Regions from separate parts of the Mesorhizobium sp. P2_E10 genome, predicted to be linked through region 2. Evidence: predicted binding sites of a transcription regulator. Region 2 holds the regulator's gene; each other region holds the start of a gene.
The links. Region 2 encodes PhoB, which activates phosphate uptake and scavenging genes when phosphate is short. Its sites were predicted from a motif close to TGTCATNNANCTGTCAT; they were not measured.
Positions count from the first base shown of each region.

Region 1 (5,340 bases), on a different contig from region 2:
CGCCATCTTCAACCTCGCCGACGCCTTCATTTCGGTCGGCGCGGCGCTGGTCGTCTTCGACGAACTCATCGGCTGGCGGCGCGAAGTGAAGCCGCAAGGTCCGGACGCTTGAACGCCCGGCTCTCTTGAAAGATTGACCGCGCCGGGCTGTCGCCGCACAGTCCACGCACCGCCAGACCGAGGAGACAAAAGTGACCGAGACCTTCAAAGCCATCCTCGTTTCACGCGACGCCGAGAAGAAGCAGTCGGTGGCCGTGACCGACCTCACCGAAGCCGATCTGATGGAAGGCGATGTCACCGTCGCGGTAGAAGCGACGACGGTCAACTACAAGGACGGGCTGGCCATCACCGGCAAGGCGCCGGTGATCCGCCGCTGGCCGTTGGTGCCGGGCATCGATTTCGCCGGCACCGTCATCTCGTCTTCCCATGACGACTGGCGCAAGGGCGACAAGGTAATCTTGAACGGCTGGGGCGTCGGCGAGACGCATTTCGGCGCCTATGCCGGACGCGCCCGCGTCAAGGGCGATTGGCTGGTGCCGCTGCCGGACGGCATGAGCGCGCATGACGCCATGGCAGTCGGCACGGCCGGCTACACGGCCATGCTTTGCGTCATCGCACTGGAGCGGCACGGCATCGTGCCTGATCGCGGCCCGGTGGTGGTGACGGGCGCTGCCGGTGGCGTCGGCTCGGTCGCCGTCTCGATCCTGTCCAGCCTCGGCTATCATGTCATCGCCTCGACCGGCCGCAACGCCGAAAGCCCCTATCTGATCGACCTTGGCGCGGCGGAAGTAATCTCGCGCGACGAGCTCGCCCAACCGGCAAAGCCGCTGGCCAAGGAGCGCTGGGCCGGCGGCATCGATGCGGTCGGCAGCCATACGCTGGCCAATGTGCTGTCGATGACCTCCTATGGCGGCGCGGTCGCCGCCTGCGGCCTGGCCGGCGGCATGGATCTGCCGTCGAGCGTCGCCCCGTTCATCCTGCGCGGTGTTTCGCTGCTCGGCATCGATTCGGTGATGGCGCCGAAGGCGGTCCGCATCGAGGCGTGGCGCCGCATCGGCACCGATCTCGACCTTGAGAAACTCGCCAGCCTGTCCACAACCATTGGCTTCGACGGCATCATCGATGCCGCGCATGACATCGTCGACGGCAAGATCCGCGGTCGCGTCGTGGTGGATATGTAAGGCCCTCAGTGGCATTCCAGGAAAAATGTGAAGCGGTTTTCCGTCCTGAATCGCTCGACCGCTAAAATTCGAACGATCCGCCGCAGTCTTCCATAATCTCTGTTTGATAGGGATTTCGCATGATCGCGGAATCCGGCATCAGGGAGGCGGACAGTGCCGAAGGCATCGACGGGCTGAGCCCCGAGCTGCCGAAGCGGCGGATTCTCGTCGCGCCGCCGCTGGCGCCCGAACTGCCGCCCGCCACCCGCGAGGGCCTGCCCTTCCTGACGGTCGTCGCCATCGCCGTTCTGGCGGGACTGTCGCATCTGACCGGAGCGCCGATCTTCATCACCATCGGCTTGCTGGCGACCGGCATGGGCGGCCTCGTCATGCATCTGCGCGCCAGGCGCGCCGAGCGCCGGACAGTGGCCCTGCTCGACGAAGCCACGGCCCGCAGCCGCGCCGAGATCGAGACGCTGGCCGATCGCATGTGGGAGATGCAGGAGAGCGAGGAGCGTTTTCGCGGGCTCATCGATGCGCTGGGCGACCTCGTCGTCCATCGCGACCGCGACGGCCACATCGTCTATGCCAACAAGGTTTTCGCCGGCCTTGTCGAAATCGATCAGCGCGACCTTGCCGGCAAGACCCTGACCGAACTCGGCATCGACGTCGGCATTGTCCCCGATGCCGCCTTTTCGGATCACGAATGTTTGAGCTCCACCGACGTCGCCATCCGCACGCCGGCCGGGCCGCGCTGGTTCTCGTGGATCGAACTGTCGGTGCGCGAGAAGGACTCGGGCGCCGTCTCGCACCGGGCGATCGCCCGCGACATCACCGCCCGCAAGCGCGCGGAATCGTCACTGATCACCGCTCGCGAACGCGCCGAATATGCAAGCCAGGCCAAATCGCGCTTCCTCGCAACCGTCAGCCATGAAATCCGCACGCCGATGAACGGCATCATGGGCATGGCCAAGCTTCTGGCCGACACCCATCTTTCGCCTGAGCAGCGGACCTATGTCAGTGCCGTCTCGACCTCGGCCAGCGCACTGCTCGCCCTGATCGAGGACCTGCTCGACTATTCCAAGATCGAGGCAGGCCGCTTCGACCCGGAACCGCAGCCGACATCGCTGCGCGAAATCGCCGACAACATCATCGAACTGATGGCGGCGAAAGCCTTCGCCAAGAACATCGGCCTCGGCTGTCACGTCGAACCCGACGTGCCGCTGATGATCACAGCCGACCCCGGCAGGGTGAGGCAGGTGCTGCTCAACCTCATCGGCAATGCCGTCAAATTCACCGACAGCGGCGGCGTGCTGGTCAGCGTCGCACGGGCACGCACCGAGACGACCGACCGCATTTGCTTCATCGTTGCCGACACCGGCCCCGGACTGCGCGAGGACGACATGGAGCGCATCTTCGAGGAATTCGAACAATCCGACGGCACCTCGACCCGTGTGCATGGCGGCGCCGGCCTCGGTCTTGCCATCTCCAGGCGCCTGGTGACAGCCATGGGCGGCACCATCTCGGTGTCGAGCCGGCTCGGCGAAGGATCTGAATTCGTCTTCGAAATCCCGGCCATTGCGGCCACCGAGGCACCGCAAAACCGCCAGAGCATTCTATCGGGCCGGCACGCGGTGATCGTCTCGAAGAACGCCATCGAGGCCGATGCCATCGCCCGCACCATCCGTGCCCATGGCGGCGTCGTCAATCTGGCTGCTACCTCGGCCCAGGCGGCGCCTTTTGCCGCGGACTGCGACGTGCTTCTGATCGATGCGGCTATGGAAGACAGCGATGGCAGGCTGCTCAAGCGCCTGCGCCAGAGCGGCTTTGCCGATTGCGAGGCCATCACGCTGATCGCGCCGACCGACCGCGGCATGCTTGGCGAATTCCGCGCCAGTGGCTACGCCACCTTCCTGGCAAGGCCGGTGCGCGGCGAGACGCTGTTGCGCGTACTTTTGACCAGCCATGCCCCGACGCTGCCCAAGCCGCAGCCGGAAAAACGCGGAGCCCCCTCCATTCGTACCCTCGGTGGTCGCCGGCAAGGCCTGTCGGTGCTGATCGCCGAGGACAACGACATCAACGCCATGCTCGCCCGCGCCACGCTTGTGAAGGCCGGGCATCGCGTGAAAGTGGTCGGCAACGGCAAGGCCGCGGTCGAGGCCGTCACCGAGGCCGGGCTCAAACATCGTTTTGACGTGGTGCTGATGGACCTGCACATGCCCGTCATGGACGGGCTTGATGCGATCGCCGCCATCCGCCGCCACGAGGAGGAAATGGCGGTGCCGCCGGTGCCGATCATGGTGCTTTCCGCCGACAGCCAGGAAAAGACCCGCCACGCCGTGCTCGCCCACGGCGCCAGCGGCTTTGTCACCAAGCCGCTCGATCCCGACGCTTTGGTTCATGCCGTCGAAGGCCAGGTGGCCGCCTGAATTGGTATCCGCCCTTTCGCTTCCCAGATAATGTAGCCGGCTGACGGCCTTGGAGCGCCGCGTGTCTTGTGGGACGCGCCCGGACGTTGCAGCGCTTTTCGCTCGGCACATCATCCCTTGCGGAACCGAAGGCGAGTACGGCAAAACTGATTCCGCTTGCCGAAGTCGCGCGCTGGCCAGCCGGCGAAGTATTGCCCAGAACGCCGTATCACGGTACTGTCACAATCCTGTTGCACCTACACCGTATCCCCGTGCCAAGAGGGATGGCTCGAAGGAGAATCACTCGTGCATACAGTTATGCCGGAATGTGACACTCGGCCGAACGCCAGCAGCGCACTGCTCGCCGGGCGTAGCGCCGATTCCGTCATAAAAGGCGCTTCGCTCGGCCGGATCGGCAACCTCGAAGTGCGGCTCGCCCGCAACGAGGCCGAGATCGCCGCTGCCCAGGAAGTGCGCTACCGGGTATTTTATGACGAGCTTGGCGCCAGGAAGGACCTGTTCCAGGACCACCGCGACGCCGATCGGTTCGATCCGCTCTGCGACCATCTGCTCGTCTTCGACACCACGCTCTCCGGCCCCGAGCACCGCCGCATCGTCGGCACCTACCGCCTTCTGCGGCAGGAAATTGCGGCAACGGCAGGCGGGTTCTATTCCGAGGGTGAATTCGAGCTGACCAAGCTCATCGCCCGCCATCCCGGCCAGCGTTTCCTCGAACTCGGCCGCTCCTGCGTTTTGCCGGAATACCGCTCGAAGCGTACCATCGAGGCGCTGTGGCAAGGCATATGGGCCTATATCAAGCACTATGAGATCGGCGTGATGACCGGCTGCGCTTCGTTCCATGGCACAGTGCCGGCGGCGCATGCCGAGGCGCTCACCTATCTTGCCCATCACTGCCGGACCAACTCGGCCTGGGATGTACGCGCGGTCACCGGGCGCTATTGCTCGATGGATTTGATGCCGATCGAGGCGGTCAACACCAAGGCGGCCATTGCGGCCATGCCGCCGCTGGTCAAGGGCTATCTGCGCGTCGGCGCCCGCATCGGTGACGGCTGCGTCATCGACCGCGAATTCTCGACGGTCGACGTGTTCGTCGTGATGCCGGTCAAGGAAATCGGTGCGCGCTACGTCAACTACTATGGTGGGGAAGCCCAGCGCTTCGCCGCCTGACGCCAGCGAATAGCGAATAGCGAATAGCGAATAGCGAATAGCGAATAGCGAGAGCTACGCCGCAATCTTGCGGACTGCTATCCCCTATTCGCTACTCCCTATTCGCTACTCACTCTCAAGGAATGTCTTCCGGCCGCCGTCCCGGCCGGCTCTTGTAGGACGGAAACGACCAGCCGAACTTGAGTGCGCCGCCGCGCACCAGGAAAGCCGCTGCGAAGCCCGCCAGGCCGGCGGCAAACGGCGGCAACCCGGCGAGATCGCCCAGCGTGTAGAGGGCAGCACCGGCAAGGGCGGCGGTGACATAGATTTCGGGTCTCAGCAGCACTGACGGCTCGCCGGCCAGAAGGTCGCGCAGAATGCCGCCAAAGGTGGCGGTGAGCACGCCGGTGATGACTGACACGACCGGAGAGCCGGTGATGGCCAGACCCTTGGCAGCGCCCATCACCGAGAAGGCAGCGAGACCGACGGCGTCGAGCCAGAGCAGCAATTTGTAGCGGGACTCGACACGGTGCGCGCTGAAGAAGACCAGCACCGCAACCACCGCGCAGATCAGCACGTAGTCACGGTTGGCGACCCAGAACACC
Region 1 covers NZ_JBFUEK010000016.1:62,960-68,299, forward strand. The annotation lists gene lspA (signal peptidase II) at 1-112, shown strand, start outside; gene acuI (acrylyl-CoA reductase (NADPH)) at 192-1,181, shown strand; gene AC1D0N_RS27435 (hybrid sensor histidine kinase/response regulator) at 1,301-3,589, shown strand; gene olsB (l-ornithine N(alpha)-acyltransferase) at 3,887-4,756, shown strand; gene AC1D0N_RS27445 (trimeric intracellular cation channel family protein) at 4,872-5,340, opposite strand, start outside.
Region 1: a site for PhoB is predicted at 3,807-3,823, ahead of olsB (l-ornithine N(alpha)-acyltransferase). Genes of this name have one in related genera too.

Region 2 (5,340 bases):
CCTCGGCATGCCGCGCTCGGCCGCTTTCGTCGGCGGCCTGGTGCTGACGCTGATGACGCTGCCGACGATCATCATCGCGACGCGCGCGGCACTGGCCGCCGTGCCGCCGTCGATCCGCGCGGCAGCGCTTGGTCTTGGCGCTTCCAAGATGCAGATGGTGTTCCAGCATATACTGCCGCTAGCCGCCCCCGGCATTCTCACCGGCACCATCATCGGCCTGGCGCGCGCGCTCGGCGAAACCGCGCCGCTGCTCTTGATCGGTATGGTCGCCTTCGTTGCCGACTATCCGAAGACACCTTTCGATCCGGCGACGGCGCTGCCGGTGCAGATCTACCTGTGGGCGAACGAGGCCGAACGCGCCTTCGTCGAACGCATGTCCGGCGCCATCATCATCCTGCTGGTCTTCCTCATGGCCATGAACATCACCGCGATCGTGCTTCGGCGCCGGTTCGAGCGGCGCTGGTAGAAAAAAGGCATTTTGGTATGAACATCATGACCGAACAGTCCCTTGAAAACGCTGTGGGCGATAAAATGAACGCCAAGTCGAACGAAGTGATCAAGATGCGCGGCGACAAGGTCGGCGTGTTCTACGGCGAGAAGCAGGCGTTGTTCGACGTCAATCTCGACGTGCGCCTCAACCAGGTGACGGCGCTGATCGGCCCGTCGGGCTGCGGCAAGTCGACCTTCCTGCGCTGCCTCAACCGCATGAACGACACCATCGATTCGGCGCGGGTGACCGGCAAGATCACGCTGGACGAAGAGGATATCTACGACAAGAGCATCGACGTCGTCGAGCTCAGGGCGCGCGTCGGCATGGTGTTCCAGAAGCCCAATCCGTTCCCGAAGTCGATCTACGAGAACGTCGCCTACGGCCCGCGCATCCACGGACTGGCCAAGCGCAAGGCCGACATGGATCAGATCGTCGAGTCGAGCCTGAAGAAGGCGGCGATCTGGAACGAGGTCAAGGATCGCTTGCAGGAGCCCGGCACCGGCCTTTCCGGCGGCCAGCAGCAGCGTCTGTGCATCGCGCGCGCCATTGCCGTGTCGCCCGAGGTGATCCTGATGGACGAGCCCTGCTCGGCGCTCGATCCGATCGCCACCGCCCGTGTCGAGGAACTGATCGACGAACTGCGCCAGAACTACACGATCGTCATCGTCACCCACTCGATGCAGCAGGCGGCGCGCGTGTCGCAGCGCACGGCGATGTTCCATCTCGGCTATCTCGTCGAGGAGGGCGCCACCGACAAGATGTTCACCAATCCCGACGACAAGCGCACCCAGGACTACATCACAGGCCGGTTCGGCTGAGCGGTTCCGGCAGCGAAGTTTCAGGCACGAGGACGAGGATCATGGGTGAACATACCGTCGCATCTTTCGATGAAGAGTTGGGGCAGATCAGCAAGCTGATCCGCGACATGGGCGATCTCGCCGGCTCGATGGTCAGCGGCTCGACCAAGGCGCTGCTCAATTCGGACAACGCCCTGGCGCAGCGCGTCGTCTCCGACGACGCCATCATGGATGCGCGCCAGCGCGAGCTGGACGACCGCGCCATCACGCTGATCGCCAAGCGCCAGCCGATGGCCAACGATTTGCGCGCAGTGGTCGGCTCGATCCGCATGGCCGGCGACCTCGAGCGCATCGGCGACCTGGCCAAGAACATCGCCAAGCGCGTCGGCACCGTCGGCCTCAGCGTCACGCCGCGCGACCTGTCGCATTCCATCGATGCGATGGCCCAACTGGTGCTCATCCAGGTGCAAGGGGTGGTCGAGGAATACGCCGCCGCCGATGCGGCAGCGCTCGCCAAGCTCAGAAACGACGACGAGCGCATCGACGTCAAATACACCTCGGTGTTCCGCGAGCTTTTGACCTACATGATGGAAGACCCGCGCAACATCACCGCCTGCACGCATCTGTTGTTCTGCGCCAAGAACCTCGAACGCATCGGCGACCATGTGACCAACATCGCCGAAAATGCATATTATGTTTTGACCGGCTCGCAATTGCCCGCCAATCGTCCGAAGCAGGACGAGACGGCGATGTCCGCGCCGGCGGCATGACGACAAAGGTGACCAGTCGATGATCGCGCCACGCATCATGGTGGTGGAGGACGAGGAGCCGCTAGGCGTGCTCCTCCGCTACAATCTCGAATCCGAAGGTTACCAGGTCGAGGTGGTGACGCGCGGCGACGAGGCCGAAATCCGCTTGCAGGAAAACGTGCCCGACCTGCTGGTGCTGGACTGGATGGTGCCGTCGGTTTCCGGCATCGAGCTGTGCCGGCGCCTGAGGATGCGGCCCGAAACCGAGCGGCTGCCGATCATCATGCTGACCGCGCGCGGCGAAGAGAGCGACCGCGTGCGCGGCCTGTCGACCGGCGCCGACGATTATCTGGTCAAGCCGTTCTCGACGCCGGAATTCATGGCCAGGGTCAAGGCGCTGCTGCGCCGCGCCAAGCCGGAAGTCCTGTCCAGTGTGCTCAAGGTCGGCGACATAGTGCTCGACCGCGAATCGCACCGGGTCTATCGCAAGAAGAGCGAGATCCGGCTCGGGCCGACAGAATTCCGGCTGCTCGAGTTCATGATGCGGCATCCCGGCCGGGTGTTCTCGCGCAGCCAGTTGCTCGACAATGTCTGGGGCGAGACGATCTATATCGACGAGCGCACGGTCGACGTCCATGTCGGGCGGCTGCGCAAGGCGGTCAACAATGGCCGCATGCCCGACGTCATCCGCACCATCCGCGGGGCGGGCTACGCGATCCGCGAAGACTAGGTCCCTCGGCGCGGAAGCGTTTATTGGTTGAATGCGTCCACTCCCGGACCTCACGCGTCGATGATTGGCTCAGCCCGCTCATGGCTTCGTCATCCTTGGGCGAAGCAAGGAGCGTAGCGACGCGGCGCAGACCCAAGGATCCATGCCGCGACCTCAAGGCGTTGCTACTGTGCAGAATTCTGCCCCGTTGAATTCTTTGACCGATTTCACGGCATGGATCCCAGGGTCTCCGCGACGGAGCTTCGCTCCTGCTTCGCCCTGGGATGACGACGTTGGGACGGCTTCGGCCAATCTCCAAAGTCGGCGACAATCTGCGGCATCAATGATTGACGTCGTCCTCAGGCCACGTCTTTCCCGATAGCGCCAGCCCGTGCCTGCCCGCCCGGCGCGAAGATCTCCTGGTCGACGAAGCTCAGTGCCCGCATGGCGCAGCCTTCGCGGATCAGCGGCAATTCGTTCGGTTCGGTGTCGAAGGAGATCGATTTCGAGTGCTGGCCGCCGGCGGTCTGGGCGATGGCCTCGCGCAGCGCCGGTTCGATCAGGTCGAAGGCGGCGGCGCTGACGCCGACCATGGCGACCGGCGCGGGATCGATCAGCGCAAAAAGACTGCCGAGGCCGAAGCCGAGCGCTTCGCCGGCCTTGCGGTAGGCCTCGCGCTCCGGCCCGTCTTTCTCGCGTGCCGCGACGGCGAGCGCCCGCATGTCGGCGTCGCTGACATCGGCGACCGGCTCGGCGTCCTCGCCCAATTGCCTGGCGTTGCGCCAGATGGCGTAGTTGCCGGCATAGGCCTCGACGCAGCCGCGCCGCCCGCAACGGCACAGCGCCCCGCCCGGGCGATGGATCATGTGGCCGAACTCGCCGCCCGATGAATGGGTGCCGGTGAACAGCTCGCCCTTCAGCACCAGTCCCATGCCGATGCCGTGCGACAAAAGGATGGCGATGAAATCGTCGTGGTAGCGGACCGGATCGCGCCACTGCAGCGCCACCGCCATCATGTTGCAGTCGTTTTCCATGGTGGCCGGAATGCCGAATTCGCCTTCCAGTATGTCGGCGAAGGCGATGTCGGTCTGCGGCGTGATCGGCGACCACAGCATGGCGCGGGCGTGCGAATCGGTGATGCCTTGGATGCCCATAGCAATGCGGGCAACGCTGTGGGTGTCGAGGTCGGGATCCTCGAGCCGACGCCTGACTATGGCGACACATTCGCCGATCAGTTCGTCGCGCGGCATGGTCAGCGTGTCCAGCCGGCGCTGCTCTTCGGCCACCACCTGGCCGGCGTAGTCGATGACAGCGACGGAAAGGAAATTCAGCGACAGCACCACGGTCATCACAGCGGCGGCTTCCGGATTGAGTCCGAGACCGACTTGCGGCCGACCGCGTTTCAGCGAAACCGGCTCGCTGGCCTTGCTCTCGGCCAGGATGCCTTCCCCGATCAGGTCGGCGGAGATCGCCGATATGGTGGAGTGGCTGAGGCCGGTGGTCGCGGCGATCTCGGTCCGCGACGGCTGGCCGGCGCGGCGCACGGCCGAAAGCACCATCGCCCGGTTGCGGCGGCGCAAATCGTCGTGGCGGATTCCAACCGACATCTTTCTTGCTTTCCTCCCGGTCGTCCCCGCGGCCTCTCATGATATTGAAGGCAGTCGGTGACACCAGCCAAATATTGGCAGAAGCCGGCAGGCCTGTCATTATTTATTGCGAGTCTCGAAAAAAAGTCAGTGACACATCAAAATCCATCAGAATCGATGTTGACAGCGCTCCGGCGTTGGATCAGTATTTTTTCGAGGCTCGAAAAAATAGAGCCTTTGTGCCGGCCTTCGGGCCAGTTTGGTCGCGCCGCACGCGGCGCAGGGAGGATACAATGAAAAGATTCACAGCCGCCATCCTGGCGGGTGTCGCCATGTCGCTGACGCTGGCGTCGGTCGCACAGGCGAAGGACAAGGTCATTGGCGTTTCGTGGTCGAACTTCCAGGAAGAGCGTTGGAAGACCGATGAAGCGGCGATGAAGACGGCGATCGAGGCCGCCGGCGACAAGTACATCTCCGCCGACGCGCAGTCCAATCCCGGCAAGCAGCTTACCGATGTCGAGAGCCTGATTTCGCAGGGCGCCAACGCGCTGATCATCCTTGCGCAGGATGCATCGGCCATCGGCCCGGCGGTGCAGAAGGCGCTGGACGAAGGCATTCCGGTCGTCGGCTATGACCGTCTGATCGAGAACAAGGATGTCTTCTACCTGACCTTCGACAACAAGGAAGTCGGCCGCATGCAGGCCCGCGAAGTGTTCAAGGCCAAGCCGGAAGGCAACTACGTCTTCATCAAGGGCTCGGGTGCCGATCCGAATGCCGATTTCCTGTTCGCCGGCTCGATGGAAGTGCTGAAGGAAGCCATCGACGGCGGCAAGATCAAGAATGTCGGTGAGGCCTATACGGACGGCTGGCTGCCTGCCAACGCCCAGAAGAACATGGAACAGTTCCTGACCGCCAACGACAACAAGGTCGATGCGGTGGTTGCAGCTAATGACGGCACCGCCGGCGGCGTTGTCGCCGCGCTGACGGCGCAGGGCTTGGCCGGAACCGT
Region 2 covers NZ_JBFUEK010000006.1:266,316-271,655, forward strand. The annotation lists gene pstA (phosphate ABC transporter permease PstA) at 1-466, shown strand, start outside; gene pstB (phosphate ABC transporter ATP-binding protein PstB) at 484-1,308, shown strand; gene phoU (phosphate signaling complex protein PhoU) at 1,350-2,057, shown strand; gene phoB (phosphate regulon transcriptional regulator PhoB) at 2,077-2,766, shown strand; gene AC1D0N_RS18500 (ROK family protein) at 3,105-4,352, opposite strand; gene xylF (D-xylose ABC transporter substrate-binding protein) at 4,625-5,340, shown strand, end outside.

Region 3 (5,340 bases), on a different contig from region 2:
CTCGATCTCGCCGGCCAGCCACGGCCAGTTCTACGAGCTCTACGCCATTGCGGCGGCCGTGCTCGGCGGCTTCTCGCTGCGCGGCGGCGAAGGCTCGCTGATCGGCGTGATCCTCGGCACGGTGCTGCTGCAGGAGCTGCAGAACCTCGTCAATCTGCTCGGCATCCCCTCCTCGCTCAACTTCGCGGTGATGGGCGGGGTGATCCTGATCGGCGTGCTGGTCGACCAGCAATGGGGCGTGTTCCGGGCGCGGCGGCTGATGATGGACGCGACACGCAAAAGCTTGGCCGGTGCGGCGGCGGAATAGTGATCTGACTAGATCATCCCCGACATATCGGAAAACGCCATCGCCTTGCGCAGCACCTCAGTGAAACGTTCGCCGGCCGCTTCGCGCGGACCGCTGTTGTCGATCGTGGTGACGCCAGGTCCCGACAAGGTCACATTGGCGCTGCGCGCCAGCCGCGCCAGCACCTCGCCGCGCGATTCGCGGCCGCGCATGGCAAGCCGCTCGGCCAGCACCTCCGGCGTGGCGGTGATCTCGACGATGGCCAGATTGGCATAGCGTTCGCGCAGCACCGGGATGATGGCGCGCGAAACATTGGCGATAGCAACACGCCCATTGGCGACCGACCAGTCGACATCGACAGGGATGCCGTAGCGCAGACCATGCGCCTCCCAGGCGACGGCGAAGGCACCGTCGGCTTCGGCTTCGACAAAAGCAGCGTCGGCCAGCGTGTCGTGGTCTTCGCTGGTGATGTCGCAAGGCCTGGTGATGACCCGGCGCACGAACTCCAGCCGCGTCTCCTCGGTGAAGCACGCACGGGCGTAGCCGATCACCGTGTCCTTGCCGGCGCCGCTTGGGCCGACGACAGCGACGAAGACGCCATCGCGGATCGGAAAGGTCTCGGCGGACAATTCAGGCTGGATCAACGCCGACACCATCATGCGACCCGGCGTCCCTGCCGCCAGACGGTGCGCACGACCGGTACGTGGTCGTCGACACGCACGCGCACCAGATCGGCGCGCCGGCCCTGTTCGATGACGCCGCGGTCGGTAAGACCGACCGCATCCGCCGGATTCTTGGAGACCATGGCCACCGCCTGCGGCAAGGAAATGCCTTCGACCACGTCGCCGAGGAAGAAGGCGGACTGGATCAGGCTGAACGGAATGTAGTCGGACGACAGGATGTCGAGCAGGCCCTCACCGGCCAGCGTGCGGGCCGAGACATTGCCCGAATGCGAGGAGCCGCGCATGACGTTTGGCGCGCCCATCAGCACACCGAGGCCGGCGTCCTTCGAGGCCCTTGCGGCTTCTTCCGTGGTCGGAAATTCGGCGACGCGCACACCTTGCTCGATCGCCTCGTCGACATGGCCTGCCGTGGCGTCGTCATGGCTGGCGAGCACGATGCCGCGCTGATGGCAGGCAGCGGCGATCACCGCGCGGTTGGGGGCCGAATTCCGCGCCGATTCGGCCATTCGCTTGTCGCAGAACAGCTTGAAGTCACGGTCGGTCAGCTTCAGCTTGCGCTGGTAGTAATAGGCGTAGGTTTCCAGATTGACGAACTGGCGCTGGCCGGGCGCATGGTCCATCAGCGACGCCAGTTTGACCCGTTCGTCGCCGTCGAAATTGGCGAAGGCGGCAAGGCAATCGGGTGCCGAAACCTCGCAGCGCAAATGGATGAAATGGTCGGCCCGCAGCCGGTCCTGCTGCACGCTGTCCTCGATGGCGTCGGCCAGCTTGCGGATGTCTAGGGATGTCAGGTCGGCATCCTCGTCCATGCCGACGCGCAAGGCATCGAGCACCGTGGTGATGCCGGCCGTCGCAACCTGCGCGTCATGAGCGAGCACTGCGGCGATCGGATTCCAGCGCACCTTGGGCCGTGGCGCGTAGTGGCCTTCGAGGTGATCGGTGTGCAGCTCGACCAGACCCGGGATGATGTAGTCGCCGCCCATGTCCTCGCCGGTTCTGCCGGTGCCGGCCTCGATGCCGGCGATGAAACCGTCGCGCAGCACGATCGAGCCTTCGACGATCTCGTCGGCAAGGACGATGCGGGCATTGTTCAGTACGGTCTCGGCGGTCATTGCAGGCAGTCCTTGCTGGTTCAGCGTCAGGCAGTTTTTCTGGCGGCGCGGCGCCCGAGTGCGTGATGGGAAAGCACCATGAACGGGGCGCCGGGTTCGGTTTCGACAAACAGCGTCAGCGCGTCGACCGGCACCGGCTGTTGCAGCACCTGCGCGAACAGGCTGTCGATTGCTGCGCGCAAACGGGGGCTTTCCTGTGACCCGGCGCGGCCGGACAGGGTCATGTGGAACCGAAAGGTCTCGAAGACATAGGGGTAGCCCCACTGGCAGAGATTGCGGAACTCGGCCGGTTTCAGCGAATCGGGGCTGCGGCGTTCGATTTCCGCTTCGGTCAGCGGCGCGCGAAAACGGTCGAAGCCGAGCACGACGTCATCGGCGAAGCGGTTGAGCGCCGGCAGCGGTCCTTCCGGCACCAGTGCAAAGAAGCTGTCGATCTGGCTGACGACCAGGCGCGGGATGGTCACCACAGGCGTCGCTTCGGCAAAGGCATCCAACCCGGCGCGTAGCGAAGCTTCCGTTTCGTTGGGAGCCAGCCGGAAGGGCGCCTTCAGCGTCGCATGAAAACCGTAGCGGCGGGCCGACGCCGTGTGGAAGGCGACTTCCGCCGCCGACAGCTCGGCAACGGCCTCGACAGGCCTTGTCGCCGCACCAAACGGATCGCGGCCGAGCCAGTTGGCGGCGATCCGCGCCAGCGGTTCGTCCTGCCGGGGGGTGAAATAGATGGCATAGCGCATAAGAAGTCCTCGTCAGCTCCGCTGCCATAGGCGATTTCCATGACGGATTGACGAAGCTTTGAAGGGTTTTCGATGGCAAATCGACCCTGAAGGTCCTTAGCCGACGATTTTTCCAAGCTGGACCAACAGCTTCAGCCGAAAAGGCGGGACCGATCAGGCCTTCATCAGCCATTCGTGCTCGGGCGCGTTGTGGAACTTCCACGTCCGCTTCGGTCCGGCCATGACGTTGAGATAATAGAGATCATAGCCATGACAGGCGGCACAGGGGTGGTAGCCCTCGGGTACCAGCACGACATCGCCGTCTTCGATCGCCATCGCCTCATCTAGGGCGCGTTCGCCATTCTTGTCGGCATCGGTGTAAACGCGCTGGAAGGCAAAGCCCTGCGGCGGGTTGAGGCGGTGGTAGTAGGTTTCCTCGAGATAGGACTCGGCCGGCAGATTGTCCTGGTCGTGCTTGTGCGGCGGGTAGCTCGATGTATGGCCGCCGGGCGTGATGACCTCGACCACCAGCAGCGAATCGGCCGGCTTGCCCTCCGGCAGGATGTTGGTGACGTAGCGGGTGTTCGTGCCCTTGCCGCGGATCTCCTGGCCGAGATCGTCGGGCGCGATGACACGGACCGGCAGGCCGCCGCCAAGGCCGGGCGCCGAGCAGACGGCGAGTTCGAGTTCGGTGTCCGCGGTCACCGACCAGTCGGAGCCCGCGGGCACATAGACCGACCACGGCTTGCCTTCGAAGGGCGACATGCGCTCGCCGAGCAGGCCGAGCTCCTTGCCGCCGGCTGTCGCCTTGCCCTTGCCGGTGACGAACACCAGGCAGATTTCACGATCATCCGTTTTTCCCGAAGCGCTTTCGCCCGGCTTCAGCCGATGCAGGTCGAAGCCGACATAGGTCCAGCCGGCGCTTTTCGGCGTGACATGGGCAACGCGGCCATGACCCTTGTTGGCTTTGACGAGCAGTTTCGACATTTTTGTCTCCCTAATTTCAGCCCTGCTTGCGGTCCCGTGAACAAACTTCGGAGATTAGCCGGGGGCCTCTCAACTTCGTCATCCTAGGGCGAAGCAGGAGCGAAGCTCCTTGCTCCGCCCTAGGATGACGAAGCGAGGAGCGTTTCGGCCAATCGCCACCGTCCGCGATCCACCAGGCGTGCAGTACACGGTCCGAATGCCCTTCCGTATCATGGGCCGCTTCATTCCTTCGGCTCGACCGGAGGCTTCGCCTCATCGACCGGCTTGTAGAGGTAGAAGAACTGCCAGACCGCGTAGCCGGCGAAACCAAGGGCGAGCACGCCCCAGAAGGGTGTGCCGGTGGCAAATTCGATCACCGACCAGACCAGGCAGACCACGACGATGGCAACGCGCCGCCACAAGGGCCGGAAGAACGGGTGCTCATAGTCTTTCATCGGGCCAATCCGGGTTTCACCAACTGGGCATCAGATAGGCTGCCCGTCACGGCAAATCCAGCATTCATGCGTTGGGGAAGCCTTGCGTTTCGACCGTGTAGCCGGCGGCGGTCATCACCCGCATCAGTTCGGCGTAGCCGACCTGCGCCATCTTCAGCGGTGGATTCTTCTTCGGATCCTGCTCGGCCTCGACCACGAACCAGCCCTCATAGCCATGGTCCGCCAGCTTTTGCACGATGGCGCCAAAGTCCAGCGAACCATCGCCCGGCACGGTGAAAGCGCCAAGCGCCACGGCATCGAGGAAGGATTGCTTGCTGCGATCGAGATTGTCGATCACGTCCATGCGCACATCCTTCACATGGACGTGGCTGATACGCTGATGATGGTTGTCGATGGCGCGCAACACGTCGCCGCCGGCAAAGGCGAGGTGACCGGCATCGAGCAGCAAGGGAATGCCTTCGCCCGAGTGGCGCATGAAGGCATCGAGCTCCGGCTCGGTCTCGACTACCGCCGCCATGTGATGGTGGTAGGAAAGTGGCATGCCTTGTTCGGCGCACCATTCGCCGAATTCGGTCAGGCGCCCGGCGTAGGCCTTCATCTCGTCGTCCGACAGCTTCGGCTTGGTGGCCAGCGGCTTCGAGCGGTCGCCCTGGATGGAGCGGCCGACCTCGCCATAGACGATGCAAGGCGCGTTGACCGCTTTGAACAGGTCGATCATCGGCTGGATGCGATCCTTGTTCTTGCCCATGTCCTCATCGACCAGCGTGCCGGAGAACCAGCCGCCGCACAGCGTGACATCGGCCTCTCTCAGGATCGGCAGCATGATCTTGGGGTCATTGGGAAAACGCCGGCCCATTTCCATGCCGGTGAAGCCGGCCGAACGCGACTGGCGCAAACACTCCTCCAGCGACACGTCATCGCTGAGTTCCGCAAGATCGTCGTTCCACCACGCAATGGGGGACATGCCCAGTTTGGCTTTCAAGTCGTCACTCCGGTTTCTTGTTTACCCTCCCCCTTGTGGGGAGGGTCGCTGCGAAGCAGCGGGGTGGGGTGCGGCGCCGAACCCCCACCCGGACCTTCGGTCCGACCTCCCCACAAGGGGGAGGTAGGGGCTTGGCGGCGCCA
Region 3 covers NZ_JBFUEK010000001.1:276,053-281,392, reverse strand. The annotation lists gene AC1D0N_RS01495 (ABC transporter permease) at 1-307, shown strand, start outside; gene phnN (phosphonate metabolism protein/1,5-bisphosphokinase (PRPP-forming) PhnN) at 316-945, opposite strand; gene AC1D0N_RS01485 (alpha-D-ribose 1-methylphosphonate 5-triphosphate diphosphatase) at 942-2,081, opposite strand; gene AC1D0N_RS01480 (DUF1045 domain-containing protein) at 2,108-2,815, opposite strand; gene iolB (5-deoxy-glucuronate isomerase) at 2,969-3,781, opposite strand; gene AC1D0N_RS01470 (DUF3329 domain-containing protein) at 4,003-4,215, opposite strand; gene iolE (myo-inosose-2 dehydratase) at 4,280-5,197, opposite strand.
Region 3: a site for PhoB is predicted at 2,855-2,871, ahead of AC1D0N_RS01480 (DUF1045 domain-containing protein). Genes of this name have one in related genera too.

Region 4 (5,340 bases), on a different contig from region 2:
CTGATCAATGCCGGCGTGCCGGTCATCCTCGCCATTCTCATCACCTTGCTGGTCGGCGTCGGCATCGGCCTGTTCCACGGCTTCGGCATCGTCAAGATGGGACTGCCGCCCTTCATCATCACGCTGGCGACGCTCACCTCATTGCGCGGCATCGGCCTGTTGATGACCAACGGCAACTCGATCTCGATCAACAACGACGCCTTCCAGGAGTTCTCGCGCAACTCCTTCCTCGGTGTCCCCAATCTGTTCTGGATGGTGATCATGGTCGGCATCCCGGCCTATATCTTCCTCCACCACAGCCGCTGGGGCCGCTATCTTTTCTCGGTCGGTTCCAACGCCGAGGCCTCGCGCCTGTCGGGCGTCAATGTCCAGCGCACGATCTACATGGCCTACACGCTGTCGGGCCTGTGCGCCGCCTTTGTCGGCGTGCTGCTGGCCTCGCGCATTGGTATCGGCAACCCTACCCAGGCCGAGGGCTGGGAACTGCAGGCGATCGCCTCCTCGGTCATCGGCGGCACCTCACTGTTCGGCGCTGTCGGCTCGGTGCACGGCCCGCTGCTCGGCGCCTTCATCCTTGCCACCATCAACAACGGCGCCAACCTTTTGAACGTCAACGCCTTCTGGCAGCGCATCATCACCGGCGTGCTGATCATTGTCATCGTCTACTTCGACGGCCTGCGCCGCCGCGGCGGCAAATAGTCACCACCGAAATTGATCGCCGGCCCGGCCTGGCCGAAGGGCCGGCGATTTCATCAGTTCCAGGAAAGTGAGAAGCGGTTCTCCCTAGGAATTGCGTCAAACAAAGAACCCGACTGGATTGAAGCATGAAAGCCGTTGTCTGCCGCTCGCCCGGCGACCTTGTTGTGGAAGATCGCCCCGCACCTGGTGCACCGCCCTCAGGCTGGGCGCTGGTCGCGGTCAGCCATGTCGGCATCTGCGGTACCGATTTTCACATCTTCGAGGGCAAGCATCCGTTCCTCGCCTATCCACGCATCATGGGCCATGAGGTCTCGGGCACCGTGATCACAACCGGCGAAGGCGTCGAACTCGCCATCGGCGAACCGGTGATCATCAACCCCTATCTCGCCTGCGGAAAATGCATCGCCTGCCGCCAAGGCAAGCCGAATTGCTGCGTCAGCATCGAGGTGCTCGGCGTGCATCGCGACGGCGCCATGGCCGAGCAGATCCTGGTGCCGGCGCAAAATCTTTATCCGGCAAACGGCCTGTCCCTGGCCGATGCCGCTGCCGTCGAGTTCCTGGCCATCGGCGCTCATGCCGTGCGCCGCGCGCGGGCTGTACCAGGCGCCCGCGCGCTGGTCATCGGCGCCGGGCCGATCGGGCTCGGCACGGCGCTGTTTGCCCGCATTGCCGGGCTTGACGTGACCCTGCTCGACATGAGCAGCGAAAGGCTCAGCTTTGCCGCAAGTGAGCTCGGCTTTTCGACGCTCGATGCTTCGCAGGGTTCTGCGGCCGATCTGGTGCGAGAGGCAACCGGCGGCGAAGGGTTCGACGTGGTTTTCGACGCCACCGGCAACACCCAGTCTGTGCAGTCTGCCTTTGCCCATGTCGCGCATGGCGGGACGCTGGTGCTGGTCAGCGTGGTCAAGGACGACATCACCTTTTCCGACCCTGAATTCCACAAGCGCGAGATGACGCTGGTCGGCAGCCGCAACGCGCTGCGCGCCGACTTCGACCATGTCGCCGCCTCGATCCGCAACGGCGCGGTGCCGCTCGCCAAGCTCGTCACCCATCGCACGACGCTCGGCGATACGCCGCGCGATCTTGCCCGCTGGGCGCATGAGAAATCCGGCCTGATCAAGGCCGTGATCGAGGTGGGTCATAACATGGCAGGCGGCTTGAACTGACGACGCCCCGCGCAGGTCGACCCCCACTCCGTCACGGCTTCGCCGAGCCACCTCTCCCCCGATCGACGGGGTAGAGGAATGGCGCGAGCCTATTGCAGCCAACGCTCTCTCAATCACTTCCTCCTTCTCCCTCCGCCACGAGGGCTCCCTTCCTCTCCCTCCGGAGGGGGGAGAGGGGGCTCGGCGAAGCCGAGACGGAGTGGGGGAAGACGGTCCTCAAACGCCAAGTCCCTGACAAATGACCGCGACCGAGATGGTCTGATATCAGACTAAGGCCGGCACACTCAAAGCGCCGACAGCTTCAGCTCCACCCGCTCGGCTGGAAAGCGAGACTCGGAAAATTGGATCGGCTTTCCGTTGGGCGTGACGTTGACGGCCACCGTGACCAGCACGATGGCGCCCGGCTGCAGGTCGAGGTCGGCAAGATCGGCCGCATCGGCGTGGCGCGCCGACAGAACGGTCGATTGCCGGAGATAGTCGTCTATGCCGAAGCGGGCCAGCGACACAGTGATCGAACCGGTCTCCGCCATCGCGGCATCGATGCCGGCAAAGCGTTTGGCGTCAAACCAGGTGGTCGCCCGTGACACCGGCCGGCCGTCGGCCTCGCCGCGTGTCTCCAACCTGATCACCTGGGCGCCCTTGGCCAGCCCAAGCCCCTCGGCGACACGCTGGCTCGCCGGCTCGACCGATGAGGCGAGCAGCACGATATGCCGCTCCGATGCCTGCCCCTGCAGGCCTTCCGAAAAGCGGGTGCGCGCGCCGATCGGATAGGACAGCCGCTTGCGCGACAGCACGAAGGTGCCACGCCCCTGCTCTGCCCTGAGCACGCCGTCCTGCACCAGGGCTGATATGGCGCTGCGCACCGTGTGGCGGTTGACACCGTAGCGTTCGGCCAGCGCCACTTCCGGCGGCAGCGCGGCATTCTCGGCAAAATCGCCCAAGGCGATCGAATGCAGGATCTGGTCGGCGATCTGCCGCCACAACGAGACGCCGCTGCGCCGCTCGATGCTATCAGCCATTTGCTGCCCGACCATTTGCACCCCGATCTTTCGCCCTGTCATCCACCCGTCATGGACAGGCGTTAGATAATAGATATAATTTGTATAGATGTCTATATCACTAGACAAATATGCACGAACAGGAGCAGCGGCCATGCGAGGACAGGAAGCGCGCGATCAGGCTGAGCGCAAAGCCGTCATGGCAACGCTGGCGCAGGCAAGCGGCGATGACATCGTCCGCCTCTGGAACGCGGCCGGTCTGCCCGCGGAAGCCGAACTTTTGCGCGGTCCCGAGACCGGCCTGGTCACCGTACGCGGCCGCATCGGCGGCGGTGGCGCCCCCTTCAATGTTGGTGAAGCCACCGTCACCCGCGCCACGGTGCGGCTGGCCTCCGGACAGGTCGGCCATTGCTACGCGCTCGGCCGTGACAAGCAGAAGGCGAGGCTCGCGGCCATCGCCGATGCGCTCTGGCAGGATTCTGCCCACCGCGACAATGTTCAGACCAAACTCATCGCCCCGCTACAGGCGGCTCTAAGCGAAGCGCGCGAAAAACGCCGCGCCGAGACGGCGGCAACGAAGGTGGATTTCTTCACCATGGTGCGCGGAGAAGACTGATGGACATTGCAACCCAGTCGATCGATGGCGGCTTCGCCGATCCGGTGTTCAATGCGCAGACCGTGTTCCGTGCCGTGATGGATGCGATGGCGCGGCCGGGCACAGTGCAGCCCTTGCCGGCCTTTGCCCGCCCGCCGGCGCCATTGTCGGCCACCGCCGGCGCCATCGCGCTGGCGCTGTGCGACAACGACACGCCGCTCTGGCTCGATCCTGCCTTGCAGGCCGCCGCGGCGGTCAAATCCTGGCTCGGCTTCCACTCAGGCGCGCCCGTGGCCAACACGCCGGCCGACGCGCATTTCGCGTTGATTTCGGCACCGGCCGAGATGATGTCGCTCGACGGTTTTTCGCAAGGCTCCCAGGACTATCCCGACCGCTCCACCACGCTGATCCTGCAGGTGAGCGATCTCATCTCGGGCACTTCGCTTCTGCTCGCAGGCCCCGGCATTGAGACGACGGCGACCATCGCACCGGCGCAGATACCACGCCATTTCGTCGAACAATGGAAGCAGAACAATCAGCGTTTTCCACGCGGCGTTGACCTCGTCCTGGCCACGCCGGACGGCATCGCCTGCCTGCCGCGCACCACGCGCATCAAGACGATGGAGGCGTAGCATGTATGTCGCGGTAAAAGGTGGCGAAGCGGCCATCGCCAACGCCCACAGACTGCTTGCCGATCGCCGGCGCGGCGATCGTTCGGTACCCGCACTTCGCCTCGACCAGATCGTCGAGCAACTGGCGCTTGGCGTCGACCGGGTGATGAGCGAAGGCTCGCTCTACGACCGGGAGTTGGCGGCGCTCGCCATCGTCCAGGCGCGCGGCGATATGATCGAGGCCATCTTTCTCGTACGCGCCTATCGCACCACGCTGCCGCGCTTCGGCTACACCAGGGCCATCGACACCGCCACGATGCTGGTCGAGCGGCGCGTGTCGGCGACCTACAAGGACCTGCCCGGCGGCCAGCTGCTTGGGCCCACCTTCGACTACACCCACCGGCTGCTCGATCCCGAACTGGCCGCAGGCGCCGATGTCGATGAGCCGCTGCAGCGCGCCGGCGAGGCGGAAGCCATGCCGCGCGTCTCGGCGATCCTCGCCCGCGAGGGCCTGATCGAGCCGGATGGCGACATGCCGCAGGACCATGTCCCCGGCGACATCACCCGCGAGCCGCTGGAGTTCCCGATGGCGCGCGACATCCGCCTGCAGGCGCTGTCGCGCGGCGACGAGGGTTTTTTGCTGGCGCTCGGCTATTCCACCCAGCGCGGCTATGCCCGCAACCATCCCTTTGTCGGTGAGATCCGCATCGGCGAGGTCGAACTGGAGCTCGACGTGCCGGAACTGCCCTTCGCGGTGCCGCTCGGCAGCGTCCGCGTCACCGAGTGCCAGATGGTCAACCAGTTCAAAGGCTCGGCCAAGGCGCCGCCGCAATTCACCCGCGGCTATGGCCTCGTCTTCGGCCAGAGCGAGCGCAAGGCGATGGCCATGGCGCTCTGCGACCGCGCGCTTCGCGCAACCGAACTCGGCGAGGATGTCGTCGCGGCAGCCCAGGACGAAGAGTTCGTTATCTCGCATTCCGACAATGTCCAGGCGACCGGCTTCGTCGAGCATTTGAAGCTGCCCCACTATGTCGACTTCCAGGCCGAACTCGACCTCGTGCGTCGCATGCGCGCCGAGTACGAGGCACGTGAAAACCCCGGCATGATGGACGAAAAGAAGGAGGCAGCGGAATGAGCACGCAACCGACCGACATCGCCGCCTACAACTTCGCCTATCTCGATGAACAGACCAAACGGATGATCCGCCGGGCGATCCTCAAGGGCATCGCCATCCCCGGCTATCAGGTGCCGTTCGCCTCGCGCGAGATGCC
Region 4 covers NZ_JBFUEK010000012.1:83,593-88,932, reverse strand. The annotation lists gene AC1D0N_RS25180 (ABC transporter permease) at 1-699, shown strand, start outside; gene AC1D0N_RS25175 (zinc-binding alcohol dehydrogenase family protein) at 825-1,865, shown strand; gene phnF (phosphonate metabolism transcriptional regulator PhnF) at 2,150-2,899, opposite strand; gene phnG (phosphonate C-P lyase system protein PhnG) at 3,018-3,479, shown strand; gene phnH (phosphonate C-P lyase system protein PhnH) at 3,479-4,090, shown strand; gene AC1D0N_RS25155 (carbon-phosphorus lyase complex subunit) at 4,092-5,204, shown strand; gene AC1D0N_RS25150 (alpha-D-ribose 1-methylphosphonate 5-phosphate C-P-lyase PhnJ) at 5,201-5,340, shown strand, end outside.
Region 4: a site for PhoB is predicted at 2,921-2,937, ahead of phnF (phosphonate metabolism transcriptional regulator PhnF). Genes of this name have one in related genera too.